Coraliomargarita algicola: one gene and its partner. The protein of the gene in region 2 binds, or shares a complex with, the protein of the main gene of each other region. Links are inferred from orthologs where the notes say so. Each region holds a gene or a part of one and is shown on either strand. Other genes may lie near its edges. The genes, in order: mfd and uvrA.

Region 1 (8,940 bases), 240 kb from region 2 along the record:
CGTGGGTGACGCTGAAAAATAGGGGGATGGTGATTGCAGTTAAGATCGCTGTTACGCGTTCGGTGTATTCTTCGTAGGGCACGTGTCGTAGCCCTTCGCCCATGAGTAGTCCGACAAATATGAGAGCGGGTGCGGTGGCAATGGCGGGAATTGCGGCGATTAATGGATAGCAAAAGAGTGCGATTAAGAAACAAACGCCGACCACTACGCTGGTAAAGCCTGTGCGGCCGCCTGCTTCGATCCCTGCGGCGGATTCGACATAGGAGGTAGTGGTGGAGGTGCCGAGCATTGCGCCGCAGACTGTGGCTAGGGCGTCGGCGCTCAGTGCCCGGTTGGCTCGAGGTAATTGATCGTTCTCATCTAAGAGCTGGGCGCGGCGGGAGAGCCCGATGATGGTACCGACAGAGTCGAATAGATCTAGAATCAGCAGGACGAAGAGTACTTGCAGTGATTCGAGGTTGGTGAAGGGGTAGAACCAATCGAGTTGTAAAAAGGTTTCGCCGAGTCCGGAGGGGAGGGCGAAAAAGCTCTCGGGCAGGGTGGTCAACATCTCTGGCGCGCCTTCTGTGCTGGCTGGATTGAGTACGAATAGACCGCTGATCGCGAGTGCTAGCATACTGATGATAATCGCGCCTGGCACGCGCCAGACGGTTAAGGTGCAGATGGCAAATAAGCCTCCCAGTCCGAGTAATACGATGGGGTCGCTAAAATCTCCATGGGTGATGATGGTGGCGGGACTGGCTTCGACCAAGCCAGCTGCCTTCAAGCCGAGTAGTGCGATGAAGAAGCCGATCCCGGCTTGGATACCTACTTGGAGCCCCTTGGGCACGGATTCGATGATTTGTTTGCGAACTCCGGACGCGGAGAGGACGAGGAAGATGATACCGTTCCAGAAGGTGAGACTCAAGGCGCCTTGCCATGGTATGCCCATGCCTAGCACGATGATGAAGGCGAAGTAGGCGTTGGTCCCCATGCCCGGAGCGAGGGCGATGGGATAGTTTGACATGAAGGCCATCAGGAAACACCCGATGGCCGCCGCGATGGCAGTTGCCATCATCACAGCTTGCGGGTCCATACCCGCGTTCCCGAGCAGCATCGGATTGACGACCAGGATGTAAGACATCGCAGCGAAGGTGGTGATGCCGGCGATGAGCTCTGTCTTGAGGTTGGTCTTGTGTTCTCCGAATTTAAAGAATTTTAGCATGTTTGACTGGTTCGAGATTCTTGAGTGCTGTGGCGATGTTTAGAAGTGGTATTTGAGCAGGAAGCTGCAGGCGCTTTGGTCGGTGCGGAAGGGCAGATCTTTTAAGCCGTATTTGTTGCTCCAGTAGTCGTACTCGACGCCTACGTAGAGGCGTTGTGACTCATCCCATAGTAGTTTGCCCAAGTTGTATTTGATCTGTGGGTTGATGTGCAGGTTTTCTTCGTAGCCCGAGTTTTCGGAGGCGAAGACATAATCAATATAGCCGTCGATGATGATTTCTGATTGGCCAAATGGGAGGGTGTAGCCGAAGCAAGGTGTCAATTGCCAGCCGCGTGAGTTAGTGTTTTGCGGGTCACGATAATAGAGATTCAGGTGAAAGTAGTCGAAGCCCGGCAGATCGAGGTCGATGCCGATGCCGTAGAGTAAGCTCTCGACGTCGTCTTCGCCGAATTCATAGGTGGTGGCAATTAAGACGTCCTGAATCGGGCCGAGGCTCCATTCGCGATCTGTGATTTTTCCGAAGCTGAAGCGTGGGGAGAATTCCCCGTAGAAGGCGGACTCTTCGCCATCTGTGTCCAGATAATCGAGGTAGTCGATAAATGTGAAGCTGTCTCCAAAGCTCCAGGCACTGACATGCTCGAAGGTGACGGTTTGCTGATCTTCCGCATCGACGCGGTATTTGCCGCCATAGAGGTACGATAGGCTGAAGTCTTGCCACTGGATCCACTGCGGAGCCCAGCTACCAGAGTCTTCCTGAAGGGGAGCCTCTTCCGCCTGCAAATTGGGCGCAAGCGTGAGCATGCTAACTAGTGTGGATGTTTGAATGAGTCTCTGTAGAGTTTTCATGAACAGGCAAAGCATCGAAATCGGGGAACGAGTCCAACGCTATTTCTGCATGTCCTAGAAGTAGTTGAAATGTGAGTGTGATCTATTAGTAGCACGAATCATGCGACAAAACGTGCTTCTCGTTACTTGTTTCGGTTTTTTTAACTCGCGCGCAGCCATGCGGCACAAATGATTCCGCCCCATGGCAGCAACCGACTATAAATTTCGCCTGAAAGATAGCATCATTGGCTTACAGTTTCTTTTTGTGGCCTTTGGCGCGCTGGTGCTAGTGCCCATACTGACTGGCTTAGACCCCAACGTGGCCTTGTTTACGGCAGGCATCGGAACGCTCGCTTTTCAATGTATCAATCGCAAAAAGGTGCCGCCCATCTTCCTGGCATCGTCTTTTGCCTTTATTGCACCTATTATGTATGGTGTGCAAACTTGGGGGCTGCCGGGTACATTGTCGGGCCTGATCGCGGCGGGTTTGTTTTATGTTTTAATTAGCTTCTTAGTGCGACTGCGACGTGCGGACTGGTTGCACTATATTCTGCCGCCCGTGGTGGTGGGGCCCGTGATTATCACCATCGGCCTGATTCTCGCGCCAGTTGCGGTGAATATGGCGATGGGCAAAACGGGGGATGGTAGCGTTGAGCTGGTGCCTTTGCCGCAAGCGATGTCGATTTCTTTACTTTCACTGATGGTCACGATCGTGGTGATCTTAAAAGGGCGGGGCATGTTCAAGCTACTGCCTGTGCTGTGCGGCATCGTGGCCGGTTATACGCTTTCGGTTGTGCTGGGAGTGGTGGATTTTGCGGCGGTATCGAGTGCGCCCTTATTTGCGCTGCCTGCATTTACGGCGCCTGAGTTTAATTTAGAAGCGATCTTGTATATGCTACCGATTGCAATTGCACCTGCGGTCGAGCATCTCGGCGACATTCTCGCGATCAGCAGCGCGACTAAGGAAAACTATCTGGAAAAGCCAGGCCTTAAGAATACACTTTTGGGCGATGGTGTGGCCACCTGCCTGGCGGCGTCGATGGGCGGCCCGCCCAATACGACTTATTCCGAAGTCACCGGGGCGGTTAAAATCACGCAAGCCTTCAATCCAGCCATCATGACTTGGGCGGCACTTTTCGCCATCTTATTGGCATTTGTCGCTAAGCTGGGCGGTTTATTGGCGACTATCCCTGTGCCCGTGATTGGAGGTGTGTTGATCTTATTGTTCGGAATTATCGCCAGTATCGGCATTCAAACCATTGCGGATCATAAGGTCGACTATAACGATTCACGCAATCTGATCATAAGCTCCGTGATTTTGGTCAGTGCGATTGGTGGGATGAGCTTGGACCTAGGCTTTGTCTCACTGAGTGGGATCGGGCTCGGTGCGATCTGTGGCATTGCTCTTAATTTGGTGCTGCCGCGCACCCAGCCGAAAAAAGACGAGGCCTAAGCTGGTGCCTTGGGGTGCTTACGTAACCAGCGTTGGATTTCGTTGAGTCGCTTGATGGGGTCTTTGGCTTTGAGCCGCGGGAAACGGCTGCCGGACTTTAGGAATTCGCCCGATTTCCCCGGCATGGCGAGCTTGCAGATCAGGCGATCGCCTTCGCTCTCGACGCGGCGCACACCGGCGAGCTCAGCGAGGATGCGCACTTGGCTGACGGCGATCAGTGCTTCGGTGGGCAGGGGACGCTTGCCAAAGCGGTCGGCCAACTCTTCGGCGATGTTGAGCACGTCTTCTAGCTTTTCAGCTAAGGCCAGGCGGCGGTAGAAGTCGATGCGCAAGCGGGGCTCGGCGATGTATTCGCTGGGCAAGGACGCTTCAATTAGCTCGCCTTTGCGGTTGCCATACTCAGCGTCCTTAATCGCGGCAAAGCTAAAGGAGCCGCTGGTGCTGCGGGCACGGCTGCCGCCCAAGCCGGTGGTGATGAAGTCGAGTTTTACTTCCGCTCGTATGCGGTCGGCTCCCGGATCGCCTTTGAGACGAGCCACGCTCTGTTTGAGTAGTTGGCAATACAGTTCAAAGCCGATGCCGGCGATGTGTCCGCTCTGCTGTGAGCCGAGCAGGTTGCCGGCGCCGCGTAATTCCAAGTCGCGCATGGCGATGCGAAAACCGGCCCCTAACTGGTTGTGTTGTTTGAGCGCGTTTAAGCGCTTTTGCGCTTGTTCCACCACCGCGGCGTGACGGTGCAATAATAAGTAGGCGTAGGCTTGCCGTTTGAAGCGGCCCACGCGCCCGCGGATTTGATACAGCTGCGCGAGTCCGAAACGGTCAGCACCTTCGATGATCAATGTATTACAATTGGGGATATCGATGCCGGATTCGATGATGGTCGTGCAGACTAACACGTCGAACTTTCCCGCTACGAATTTCGTCATGATTTTTTCCAGCGCGCCCTCAGTCATCTGTCCGTGGCCGACGGCGACTTTGAGCTTGGGGTGCATGGCTTCGATCTTAGCGGCGACGCCTAGAATGCTGTCGACTCGGTTGTGTAGGTAAAATACTTGTCCTCCGCGATCGGTCTCGGCTTGGATCGCGGATTTGATTAGCTTTTCATCGTAGCTTTTTACAATGGTTTCGATGGGGCGGCGGTCGACGGGTGGTGTTTCAATGACACTCATGGCACGTGCGCCCGCCATGGCGAGGTAGAGCGTGCGTGGGATGGGAGTGGCACTCAGGGTGAGGATGTCGACATCGGCGCGTAGCTGTTTGATTCGCTCTTTTTGCTTTACACCGAAGCGTTGCTCTTCGTCGACGACGAGTAGTCCCAAATCTTGGAAATGAACGTCGTGACTGAGCAAACGATGGGTGCCGATGACGATGTCAACCTTACCGGCTGCGAGGTGTGCGATGCTTTCTTTATTTTGTTTCGTGCTACGAAACCGGCTGATCATGTCGACAATGATCGGGTATTGAGCCATGCGCTCGCAAAAGGTGTTAAAGTGCTGTTGGCAGAGCACAGTGGTGGGCACTAGGATGGCGACTTGTTTGCCCGCGAGCACCGCTTTGAGAGCCGCGCGAATGGCGACCTCTGTTTTGCCGAAGCCCACGTCGCCACAAATCAGGCGATCCATGGCTTGTGGCTTTTCCATGTCTTGTTTGGTGGCTTCGATCGCTGCGAGCTGGTCGGGCGTTTCTTTAAATGGAAAGGCGGCTTCAAAGTCTTTTTGCCAAGGGTGGTCGGGTGGAAATGCAAAGCCGCCCGCTTGACTGCGACGGGCGTGAAGTTGCAGCATTTCTGCTGCGTAATCGAGTGTGGCGCGCTCGGCCGCGGCACGGGTCTTATCCCAAGTCGCGCCGCCCACTTTTGCGAGCTTGGGGCTGGACTTGGTGAGGCCGACGTAGCGGGTGAGTAGGTGCGATTCTTGCAGCGGCACATGCACCGTCATTTGCTCCGCAAACTCGACGGAGATCACCTCTTTGGAGCCACCTTGTATTTCTAGCTGTGTGAGTCCGCGAAAGAGGCAAACGCCGTGTTGCAAATGCACCAGTGGATCCCCATCCGCGAGCTCGGTAAAGTCGAGCAATTGATCCACTTGAGAAATTGTGGGACGCGCGCGTTCTTCGCGGCGGTTCAGTTTGCGGCTGCGCCGTCCGAAATACTCGGTGTCGGTGATCAGGGCGAATCCGTTCTTACCGCTTTTGAGGGGCGGTTTGTAATTGGGAGAGTTGTGGCAAATGAAGCCACCAGAAAGTGTGCCCTGTATGAAGTGTGGCTTGAGGCGCGCGGTTTTAGGGTTTTCCTTTAAGAGTTCTTGTATGCGTTTGCTCTCGCTCTCGCCGGCAGTAATCAACGTGATGGCGAAGCCCTTTCTCGACCAGTCTGCAATTTGGTTTTCAAATTTAATGCGAGCATCCTGTTCGGACTCAAAACGGTCGTAGCCGATCTGTGCCAGCTCGGTATGGAAACGGTAATTGCTGGTCGGCTCAGAGTCTATTTCGATGCGTTCGGCGTCTCGAAATAGTTCGGAGTCTGTATCCAATTCACAAATACCAGTCAGCGTGTCGCGTTGCTTGCGTTGGGCGATTACTTGGTAAAATGAGCGTAGAGATGCCGTGCTCGGGGCGTCTTGTGAAGTGCCGGGCGGCGTCATTGGTGTGAGGTCGCTACGAGCAATCGCTAACTTCTCGAATCGATAGGGGTGCTCGCGCACAAGTGCGGCGGGGTCTTCGAATATCCATTGCACGGCTGCTGTGGGCAGGTAGTGAATGAGCGCGCCTTCAGTGATGGCCGCACCGGCATCGGAGTTCGGCATGCCGGCGGCGATGCGAATGGTGCTGACGTCGTCTTGAGTGCGTTGGGTAGTGGGGTCGAAACTACGTATGCTTTCGATTTCGTCGCCGAAGAAGTCGATGCGATAGGGGCAGTGCGCATCGTAGGGGTAGAGGTCGATCAAGCCGCCACGGGTGGCGATTTGACCGGGTTGTTCGCAAAGTGCTTCGGAGTCGTAATCGAGCTCGGTTGTGAGCTTGTCAATTAATTGTCGGAAGGGATGGCTTTGGCCCACTTCCAGAGTGATTTGGCCTTGTGCGAAGTCTGCTTTCGCGGGGCAGTTGCCCAGTAGGGCTTCGGGGGTGGCGATGAGTAGACGCTTATGCGGGGGAGCTTGCAACAGTGCACTGAGCACTGCCAGGCGATCGCATATGCGGTCGGCGCGTCGTTGCGCATCGATGTCGGGGGGCGGATCTTCCGGGAAGTAAAGCACTTCCACGGGGGCCTTGTGGATGGACCATTGAACATAGCGATCGACTTCGGCGGCTAATTCTTGGGCGCGGCGCGGGTCGGCCACGAGTGCGAGGGTGAGCTCTGTTGTTGCGTGTTGCGCCAGAGAGTGAAGTAGCGGCGCACGTGCCTCCGTGCAAACGCCGTGGTAAAGCGTCGATTTCGGAGTGGCTACTGTTGATTTCGAGGGCACTGCGTTAGCTGTTGAATGACTCTAAATGCTTGAGCGCGGCTTGGGCGGCATTGGCTTCGGCGGTCTTTTTAGAGCTACCGGTGCCACGCCCGAGCTCTTTGTCTCCCAGAAAAACGGCGGCGTTGTAGTGACGGTCGTGGTCCGGACCTTCGGCGGGCAATTCTTGATAGCGGGGAACTTCGCCGGCGTGGTGTTTTTGCGACCACTCTTGTAATTTGCCTTTTGGGTTTTGGCTGCTGGCGGTGAGCTCGATGGCTTCGATCTGATCGCCGAAGAGCTGGCGGATTGCTTGGCGTGCCGCGTCGAGGCCGGCGTCGAGGTACACGGCGCCGATGAGTGCTTCGAGTGCGTCTTCGAGCATCGCCTTACTCGGTTCGGCCTGATGTTGGCGATGCGCTTCGCTGACTTCCAGATATTTGCCGAGATCATTGCTGCGTGCGACACGCGCGAGAGATTTACCATTGACAATACTGGCGCGTGAGCGGTCGAGTGTGCCCTCGTCGGCCTGTGGGAACTTTTGGTAGAGTGTTTCGGCGATCACCAGGTCGAGCACGGCGTCCCCGAGAAATTCCAGACGCTGATTATCGCCCGTTGCTCGATCGCAACTGGAGTGGGTGAGTGCGAGTCTGAGCAAGGCTTCATCCTGAAAACTGTGTTGAGTGATCGGTTCGAAGATTTGGTTGGAGCTGTGCATTTTATGTGAAAAAGTTCGGCGATGTCGGTTTACCGCTTGCGCTGGAGGAGGGGGCAATTCAGCTTAGTTCTAGTTCATTTCGGTCCGGCTGCAAATACCGGAATTGTATTTCGCTCTCATTTATACAAATACCTTGTTAAAAGAAAAATCGCCCACGTCCTCCGAGTCCAAGGCCAAGATCTTTGTCCTCGATACTAATGTTCTTTTGCACGATCCGCAGTGCCTCCATAAATTTGAGGATAATACGATTGCGATTCCAGTCGAGGTCTTGGAGGAACTCGATGGTAAGAAATCGGCTCCCGGGGAGCTCGGGTTTTCCGCACGTAAAATACACCGCGACTTGCGTGCGCTCTTTGACGAAGGCTTGGAAACGCCGCCGGAACTCAATGGTAAGGGCAGCTCGGCGCTGAGCCGGGACCTGCCGAACGGCGGGCGCTTGGTGGTGGTGATCAATGATTACATGGTAACTGGCGAGAGTGAGAACGAAGGACTCAACCGACTGAAGGCTACGCTGGTAAATATGGAGAAAATGGACAGCCGGATTTTGGCGTCTGTCTTTTTTCTTAAGGATGTATGTCCTGATAGTCGTGTTATTCTAGTGACCAAAGATGCCAATATGGCACTCAAGGGCATTGCGCTCGGCTTGGAAGTGCAGGATTACATGAATGACAAGGTGACCACTGCCAAACTGGGCGGTGGTTGTAAGACGATCGTAGTGGAGGATGCGGACTATGAGCGTTTTCTGGAAGAGCAGGGGGTCGACCTCTCGCCTGAGCTGACCAGTCACTTGTATCTGAATGAGTATATTTACATCAGCAATGGTGAGTTTAGCGAGCCAGCCCGCTACCGAGGCGATGGTCAGATCGATGCCTTAATTCTAGGCTCGGATGTGGGGGTGAAAATTCCCAAAGGGATTCGTATTCATCCGCTCAATTCAGAGCAACGGATGCTGATGGATGCGTTGTTGGATGAAGATATTAAGCTCGTGACCTGCAGTGGTAAGGCGGGCACGGGGAAGACTCTGGTCTCGATTGCGATGGCACTGTTTCAAACCATCGGAGAGGACAACTTATATGAGCGTGTCTTTATTACGCGTCCTCTGGTGCATATTGGTAAAGATACCGGCGCCTTGCCTGGGACGCTGGAAGAAAAAATGGCACCCTATATCGCGCCGTTTTTTGATAATTTGGAAGTGCTCTTCAGTAATCGCAAGGTGGTGAAGCAGGAAGAGCCCGCCAATGAGGATTCGCACATTAACCGGATTACCTCGACGCGTAAGCGCAAGAAGGCGATGGCGAAA
Region 2 (8,307 bases):
AATTCGGATGAATTACTTCGCACCGGCGTCTCTTTTGGATTTCGAAATACATCCAACGAGCCACTGCTCCATCTACTCTCGGACCACCAAGCTATTGACTTCGAGATCCCGGCAAGGTCTAGCATCGTCGTCCGCTGCAAAATACCTGCGCTGCCCTTAGTCCCGGGCGAATACATTCTGAACTTAGTATTAGGCAACAAACATACCGAATTTTGTAATTATCAAAGTGCATTCTTACTCCATGTCGAAGACGGTTCATTCGAACAGTTTGGACACATGATGCGCAAAACGACTTTCCCTATGATTTACCCTGCCAAGTGGGAACACGAAAGCAGATGAATACAGTATCCCCCAAACGGCTCATAAAAAACTGCATACTCTTCAGTTTTCACATTTTCGCCCGCTCAAAATGGGCTCTTTATTGCCTGAAGCAAACTGGCACCCCCTGGTCAGGCTGCAACGCTCCCAAAGGTGCTCGGCAGGATGAGCGATCCTACGACACGATACACGGCTTCTATGGATCTGAATTAGTGCCTGTCTTAGAAGCGCTAACGACTCATAAGCAGTATCAACAACTGATAAGCATCAGCTCTAGCAGCAATTTCTATGCGATACAATTGGCCACGAAAAAACCTGGGCTCGAAGTTTACGCCTTTGAGGCTTCTCAAGTAGCGAAAGTCTCTTGCGCGAGTTTTCCGCACAGCATAATGTCAGCGATCAAGTCCGGATTTGCAGCTACTACAGTTCAAAAACCCTGTCAACAATACCACAAACGGGACACTGCTTGCTCATTAGTCACAGCGAAAGATCCTCACTATTCACCTCTGAGTCGATTTCAGGCCTTAAGCATTGCGACCTCGTAATCGCAATGTATTTGAGGGCAAACACAGAGACTCGCCAGCAACTCACCGAGCGATTCAATCAAACGCATCATGTTAAATTCATAACGTCGCCGTTCCCAATCAAGCAGTTCAATCAAGAGCAACAAGCCACAGCCAAAGATCAATCAGTTCAAGGATGTAATAATGACCGAGAGAATGAAAGCGCTCACATTTATGGCTGGCTCCTACTAGAATCGAAATCAAATGCCTAGACTAGCCATTTACACTGCAATCATCGATCAGTACGATAGCGCTCTTCAACCTGGATTTGGTGAGCCGACGGCAGATGTTGACTACTTCTGCTACACGGACAACGAACTGCCGCTCCCAAAAACAATTGAAAGACGATTGTGGAAACGTAAACACCGCGACGCAACGCGAGATGCCCGTGAAATAAAGATACAAGCGTTTAAAGACTTCAAAGACTACGATTGGGTCGTGTGGATCGATGCCAACTGCACCATCAATGCAACAGAGATCAAACACTACCTAAATGAGCAATCGAGCCCCTCTCACCCGATTAAAGTGCTCGCGCATGATGTTAGAAATTGCCTCTACCAGGAGGCCCAATGGGCCTTTGTCGAGGCCGCGGATTCACCCGCGCGCATCTCCCATCAGATCAATCGCTATAACGAAGCAGGCTTCCCAGCCAATTTCGGACTCGCCAACACGAACCTGCTCATCCGCAAGCCAACAAACCCGACAGCCATCCACTTTTCCAATTGCTGGCTCAAACAACTCAGCGCAGGCAGTCGACGCGATCAGTTATCCTTCGACTTCGTGCGATGGCAGCAAAACATCCAAATTGACACGATTCCGGGCATTTGGTACGACAACCGTTTTTGTAAACGCACGACAGATCATGTAAGAAAGGCCTACCGCGCCCCCTTTCATAAGACAATGATTACTGAATGGATACGCAGAATCCTCTACGCCGACGACCTATTCCATGAAGTCCTTTACGATCACCGAGGGGCGCAAAATACGACAAGCTCAGAAGCAAGCAAACAACCCGATTCCCAAAAGCTATGAAATCTACACAAACTAAACGAAAAGTATTTGTCATTGGACTCCCCAAAACCGGGACAACGAGTGTAGATGCTGCACTGACGATGCTGGGCTACAGATGTCGCCACAACCCGTTTAATTTTCGCGCACTCGCGATGCGAGGTTGTTATCGCTTCGAACCTGTCGACGACTGGGACGCACTGAGCAACTTTGGCGAGCACTTCTATCCACAACTCGATAAGGAGTATCCCAATAGCCGTTTCATACTCACTACGCGCGAGAAGGAAAGCTGGCTGACTTCTGTTGAGCGTCAATTTTCCAAGTTCGACGGCCTAGGCTTACACCATATGCCACTGAGAGCTAGAAACGTTTTTTGCTCATGGAAGCATCTAAGACGCGCGGTATCATACTACATTGGCGATTATTTCGAACCACGCCTCATGCACATGCGACTACAAATATTTGGCAGCTATGCCTTCAACAAAGATCTTTACAGCCAAGTCTACGACTTACACCTGGCGGCCGCACGTGCATACTTTCGCGATCGCAAGGCGGACTATCTCGAAATAGAACTTCAATCGAACAGCGGATGGGGGCCACTGTGCGAGTTCCTTGATTGCGAAGAACCACAGGAGGACTTCCCCCACCTACGACGCCCGCCATCAAGCCCAACCATCTCACAAGAATAAAAGCCAAGAACTGTTCATCCATAGGATGCTAGCGCGACATTTACAGCCTCTAGCATAACTGAACTTCACAGCCACTCACTTTTAGAATCATTGAACACGAACAAGCTATCTCCCCCACCGCCAATCATCTTAACTGGCATGCACCGCTCCGGCACCTCCCTGTTAGGTAGCTTTTTAAATGAATCTGGTATTCACATGGGCTCCGACTTGGTCGAAAAAGATTCAGGAAACCCCAATGGTTACTACGAAGATACCGAGTTCCTAAATTTTCACATCAGGCTGATTCAAAAATACCACAAGAGTAATTGGTATGCACCGAGTTCGATCATGCCAAATGACGAAGAACGCCAGATGGCCTTGGACCTACTCTCGAAAAAAGGATCTCACGGCGTCTGGGGCTGGAAAGACCCACGAAGCACACTGTTTCTGGAATTATGGAGAGACCTCTGCCCCGACGCTAAGTTTCTATTCGTTTACCGAAATCCATTTTCAGTCATCGAATCCCTAAATCGCCGAGAAAAATCGGGCAAACTTCACTGGCGCGCGCGTGCGATGTGGCTAAGAGGCTGGCTAGTTTACACGCGCTGCTGCATCAATTTCCACCAAAAGCACCCCAATGATTGCCTCTTCTTCTCATTAGAGAGCATGACCCAAAACCCCGAAGAACGCATTGACCAAATCAGCAAGTTTCTGGGATACCCACTACAAGCTAAAACGTTTGAGAAACTATACAAACCCACAGAATTAAGGTCGATCAATCAGAATTTATACCAGCTGACTCGCTTGCCTCAACATTTATCCTATCTTGCATGGCGGCAATACCAGCAACTTAAGAAATCATATCCTTGAGCATCTGCTGCGTAGGGCTGGTACTCCCCTCGTAGAACGCAGATGGCTCCCCCTGAAAGACGATTTCGCCGCCGGCCTCTCCTCCCTCGGGACCGAGCTCGATGATCCAATCGGCCATGCGAATCACATCCAGGTCGTGCTCGATGATCAGGATGGTGTTACCCGCATCACGTAGCTTGAAGACCAGGTCCATGAGGCGCTGCACATCCAGCCAATGTAGACCGGTCGTCGGCTCATCGAGGATGTAGAGCGTCTGGCCCTGCTGGCGCTTGCTCAATTCTAAGGACAGTTTAATCCGCTGCGCTTCACCACCAGAGAGCGTGGTGGCGGGCTGGCCCAGCTTGATGTAACCGAGCCCGACATCGGCCAAAGTGTGCAATTTCTCGGCAATGCGTGGCTGCTTCCCAAAGACTTGCAAGGCTTCGTCCACACTCATCTCCAAAACATCGGCGATATTATAGCCTTTAAAGCGCACATCCAGCGTTTCCCGATTATAGCGACGCCCCTTGCAACTGGGGCACTCGCTATACACGTCGGCCATAAACTGCATATCGAGCTTAATCACGCCGTCGCCTTTGCAACGTTCGCAACGCCCACCACTCACATTGAAGGAAAAACGGTTGCGCTTGTATCCGCGTATCTTAGCGATCGAGCATTTAACGAAAAGGTCCCGCAACTGATCGAAGAGCTTGGTAAAAGTCGCCGGGTTGGAGCGCGGGCTGCGACCGATCGGCGATTGATCGACTTGAATGACAGAGAGGAAATGATCCAGCCCTGTGATCTTCTTATGCTTGCCGGGAATCGTCTTGGCCCGGTTCAGTTTAAAAGCCGCAGCCTTGGCCAGGATGTCGTTGACCAAGGTGCTCTTCCCGGAGCCGGACATCCCACAAACCACGCTCAGCAGGCCAACAGGAAACTTCGCATCGACCTGCTTGAGGTTGTTTTCATACGCCCCCTCGACGCTCAACCAGTCGGACTTAGGACGCAGCGTGCGCGCATTCTTTTCAACACGCGCCTCCCCGCTGAGGAACATGCCAGAGCGACTGTATGTATTATTAAACGCATCTGTGGGGCTGCCCTGATAAATCAACTCGCCCCCCTCAACGCCCGCGCCCGGACCGAGCTCGATCAGATGATCGGCCGCCAACATGGTTTCACCATCGTGTTCCACTACGACGACGGAGTTGCCGCGCTCACGTAAACCGATGAGCGTTTGAATCAATCGACGGTTGTCCAATGGATGCAGTCCAATGCTCGGTTCATCTAAGAGATAGACCACGCCGACCAGCGACATGCCCAGCTGAGTCGCCAAGCGCACGCGCTGCGCTTCGCCCCCACTTAAGCTGGTGTATGTGCGATTGAGCGTGAGGTAACTGAGCCCGACTTCATTCAAAAAGGAGAGTCGCGAACCGAGACCGCGCACGGCGTCGCCCACAGTCGCATAGGCCGGATTGCTTTGCAGCGCATCCACGAAGCCTTGCGCTTCTTGCAGCGACATGGCCAGCAAATCGGTAATGGAGCGCCCCTCGATCAAGACACTCAAGCTCGACGGACGCAGCCGGCGACCGGAGCAGGCCTCGCAGCGACTGCTGGTTTGATAAGCCATCAGGCGGGCGCGCAGGCCGTCGCTAGTGGTGTGGCGACGAATATTTTCCAGATCCGTCAACACGCCCTCAAATGGCATCAACTCAGGCTTAGTATTGCCGCCCTTGAGCTTAAAACTGAACAGTCGCTCGCCCGCGCCATGTAGGATTTGCGCGCGCACATCGGCATCGAGTTCATCCCAGGCCAAGTTGGGATCAAATGGCAATTGCTCGGCCAACTGCTTGAGAATCGCGTTGTGCCGAATGATCATCTGCTTGGACCCGAGCCGCCATGGCTTAATCGCCCCCTTTTTCACAGAAATACTCGAATCTGGCACAATCAGTTCGGGCTGAAATTGCAAGGTCTCCCCCAGCCCGCCGCACTCAGAACAGGCGCCCTCGGCATGATTCCAGGAAAAATGACGCGGTGAGACAGGCTCATACACATCGCCGCAATTCACGCAAGCCAGACGGTTACTCAAGGGGAGTTCACGCCATTGCTGTCCGTCCTCAATTAAAATCAGCGCACGGTCCTCCCCCTCACTGAAGGCCAAGTCCAAGGAGTCCGCCAGCCGACTGCGTTGGTCGGCCTTGAGCACAATACGATCGACCACGATCTCGACCGTAATCGACGCAGCCTTGGAATCGATCAGATCATGCTCATCCAGACGGCGGATCTCGCCGTTAAGGCGCACTCGCTGGAAGCCTCGCTGCTGCAAGCGCGGCAATTCTTCGCGCAAGATCGCAGGCTTGGCCGTCATCCACGGAGCGAGAATCATCAAGCGACTCCCCTCCGGCTCCGCATAAATGCGCGTCAGGCAATCGTCCATCGAGCGCCGCTCAATAATGCCGCCATCCTTCGGGCAATAAGGTGTGCCGCAGACCGCCCACAGCACACGGGCGAAATCGGCGATTTCGGTAACCGTTGCCACGGTGCTGCGCGGATTGCCCCCGCCCCCGGTGCGCTGCTCCAGCGCGATGACGGGCGAGAGACCTTGAATGTAGTCCACATCCGGACGCGGAATTTGCTCCAGGACCATACGCGCCTTAGTCGAGAGGCTGTCGATGTATTTACGATAGCCCTCCGCATAGATGGTATCGAAGGCCAGTGAGGATTTACCCGAACCACTGACGCCCGTGATGACCACCAACTGATTGCGCGGAATGTCCACGTTGATGTTTTTTAGATTATGCTCGCGCGCACCTTTAACAGAAATCGAATCGGCTAATTGCTTTGGAGTGGTCACTGCATCGGTGGAACTCATAAATCTACAAGAGGAGCGCTTATATAGGAGATTATGCAGGGGCGCAAGTCCACTACAGATAAAGTTACGAATCGTTGAATTTACGTTGTCACAAGCACTATATTGAGTAGGTTTAAGAATAAATTATGAGCAAAAACAAACTACCGATTCTCTACATAAAATCCGGTTGCCCCTGGTGCCGTGAAGCCCTTTCTTTTTTCAATTCGCAAGGTGTCGATCTGGACGTGCGTGATGTCAATGTAAACGCCAAGGACATGGACGCCATGGTGGCCCTGAGCGGACAGACCAAGACGCCCACCTTTGAGTATGAGGACTTCATGGTGGCCGACTTCGATGTCGACGAGTTCTTGGCCGAGCTCAACGAATTCCCCGAGATCCGCCAAAAGCTAGGCATTTCGGACGACGAGAATTAGAGGGCCTCGTCAGCGCGCTCTAAACTTGCGCCTCGTCCACGAATTCCAGACTGCCGTCCTCTTTGAGGCGACGGTAGTAGCACCCTGAGCGAGCAATGCCCGCTTGGTTTTTGGTGTGGCAGGCGCCCTTGCCCGCCGGCGTCACCTTGTAGAGAATCGAATTTTGCTCACAATTGACGCGGATCTCTTCGATTTTCAAATAATCGCCACTGGTCTTGCCCTTGATCCAGAGCTCGTTGCGACTGGTGCTCCAAAAGGTCGCCATGCCACATTCGAGAGCGGTTTCCAGCGCCAGTTCATTGGCGTAGCCGACAATCAGCACCTCACCGGTTTGCGAATCTTGAGCGATCGCAGGCAGCACGTCGGACTCGCAATTGGCCACCTTACGCAGCTTTGCGAAATCGAGATTGAGCACCTTGCCTTCTTCTAATTCTTCATGAGTCATGCCTTCGAGCTAGAGCCCTGACAGCTGAGAGTCGAGTTCTGAATGACTGTAATGAAGCAAATTCATACGGAATTCCCCATTTTTCCTTTTCATTAGATGGCATCCGTTCATCTTCGGCGCTTTCAGATTATCAAAATTCCGCCCGCTCAGGGCCCATCACCTAGAAACATTATGCAAACAGAGATTCTCTCCCAAGCAGCAACTCAAGCACGCGGACTCGCAATCGACGCAATTCACGCCTGCAGCTCTGGCCACCTAGGCCTCCCTCTCGGCTGTGCCGAAATCGGCGCCGTGCTCTATGGCGCAGGCGGCCTCCGCTACAATCCAGCAGAGCCCAAATGGCTGAATCGTGACCGTTTCGTGCTCTCCGGCGGTCACGGCTCAATGTTCCTTTACTCATGGCTACACCTCGCGGGCTACGAGCTCTCCTTGGAAGAGGTGAAAAACTTCCGCCAACTGGGCTCCGAAACTCCAGGCCACCCTGAGTTTGGTGATACTGTCGGCGTCGAAGCCACCACAGGCCCACTCGGTCAAGGCATCGGCAACGCAGTCGGTTACGCACTCTCCGGTAAACGTGCCGCAGCAAAGTTCAACACCGCAGAGCACACCATTTTCGATCAACACGTGTTCGCCCTCCATGGGGACGGCTGCTTGCAAGAAGGTGTGGCCAAGGAAGCAATCGCATTTGCCGGTCATAACAAATTGGACAATTTGATCCTGATCTACGATTCCAACGACGTCACCCTCGACGCCATGGCCGATCAGACCCAGAGCGAAGATGCCTCTGCTTACTTCATCTCTCAAGGCTGGGACACCGTGACCATCGACGGCCACGACCTCGCCGCAGTTGAAGCCGCCATTTCCGAAGCCAAGGCCAACGACAACGGCAAGCCTAAGGTCATCATCGCCAAGACGACTATCGGCAAGGGCATCCCAGAAGTTGAAGGCACCTCTGCCGGCCACGGTGAAGGCGGCGCCAAGTTTGCAGCCGCCGCCCGCATAGGACTCGGCCTGCCAGAAGAAAGCTTCTACGTATCCGACGAAGTGCGTGCCCACTTTGCTGAAGTCGCCCAAGCAGGCGCCGCCGCCTACAAGGAGTGGGAAGGCGTCTTTGACGCATGGAGCGCCGCCAACCCAACACTCGCTGCGGAGCTCAAGGGCGAAGTGCCGGCCG

The links.
Region 1: the proteins of uvrA (region 2) and mfd are in contact, whole or in part, in a crystal structure (PDB 4DFC), measured with the Escherichia coli proteins. The link is inferred for Coraliomargarita algicola from one-to-one orthologs.

The regions. Positions count from the first base shown.
Region 1 is NZ_CP138858.1:2,391,955-2,400,894, reverse strand. The notes cover bases 3,279-7,329. They hold mfd (transcription-repair coupling factor), read right to left. Parts: upstream 6,947-7,329; coding sequence 3,479-6,946; downstream 3,279-3,478. Other genes in these bases: rnc (ribonuclease III), read right to left, coding at 6,951-7,329; SH580_RS09520 (uracil-xanthine permease family protein), read left to right, coding at 3,279-3,482. Also shown: SH580_RS09530 (NCS2 family permease), read right to left, coding at 1-1,204; SH580_RS09525 (outer membrane protein OmpK), read right to left, coding at 1,244-2,050; more of SH580_RS09520, read left to right, coding at 2,232-3,278; more of rnc, read right to left, coding at 7,330-7,640; SH580_RS09505 (PhoH family protein), read left to right, coding at 7,774-8,940. UniProt on the Escherichia coli protein: Couples transcription and DNA repair by recognizing RNA polymerase (RNAP) stalled at DNA lesions. Mediates ATP-dependent release of RNAP and its truncated transcript from the DNA, and recruitment of nucleotide excision repair machinery to the damaged site.
Region 2 is NZ_CP138858.1:2,150,066-2,158,372, forward strand. What follows is about bases 3,208-6,625. They hold uvrA (excinuclease ABC subunit UvrA), read right to left. Parts: upstream 6,276-6,625; coding sequence 3,408-6,275; downstream 3,208-3,407. Other genes in these bases: SH580_RS08455 (sulfotransferase family protein), read left to right, coding at 3,208-3,427; SH580_RS08465 (glutaredoxin family protein), read left to right, coding at 6,401-6,625. In the rest of the region: SH580_RS08440 (ABC transporter ATP-binding protein), read left to right, coding at 1-339; SH580_RS08445 (glycosyltransferase domain-containing protein), read left to right, coding at 1,086-1,913; SH580_RS08450 (sulfotransferase family protein), read left to right, coding at 1,910-2,578; more of SH580_RS08455, read left to right, coding at 2,669-3,207; more of SH580_RS08465, read left to right, coding at 6,626-6,688; SH580_RS08470 (phosphoribosyl-AMP cyclohydrolase), read right to left, coding at 6,708-7,133; tkt (transketolase), read left to right, coding at 7,305-8,307. UniProt on the Escherichia coli protein: The UvrABC repair system catalyzes the recognition and processing of DNA lesions. UvrA is an ATPase and a DNA-binding protein. A damage recognition complex composed of 2 UvrA and 2 UvrB subunits scans DNA for abnormalities.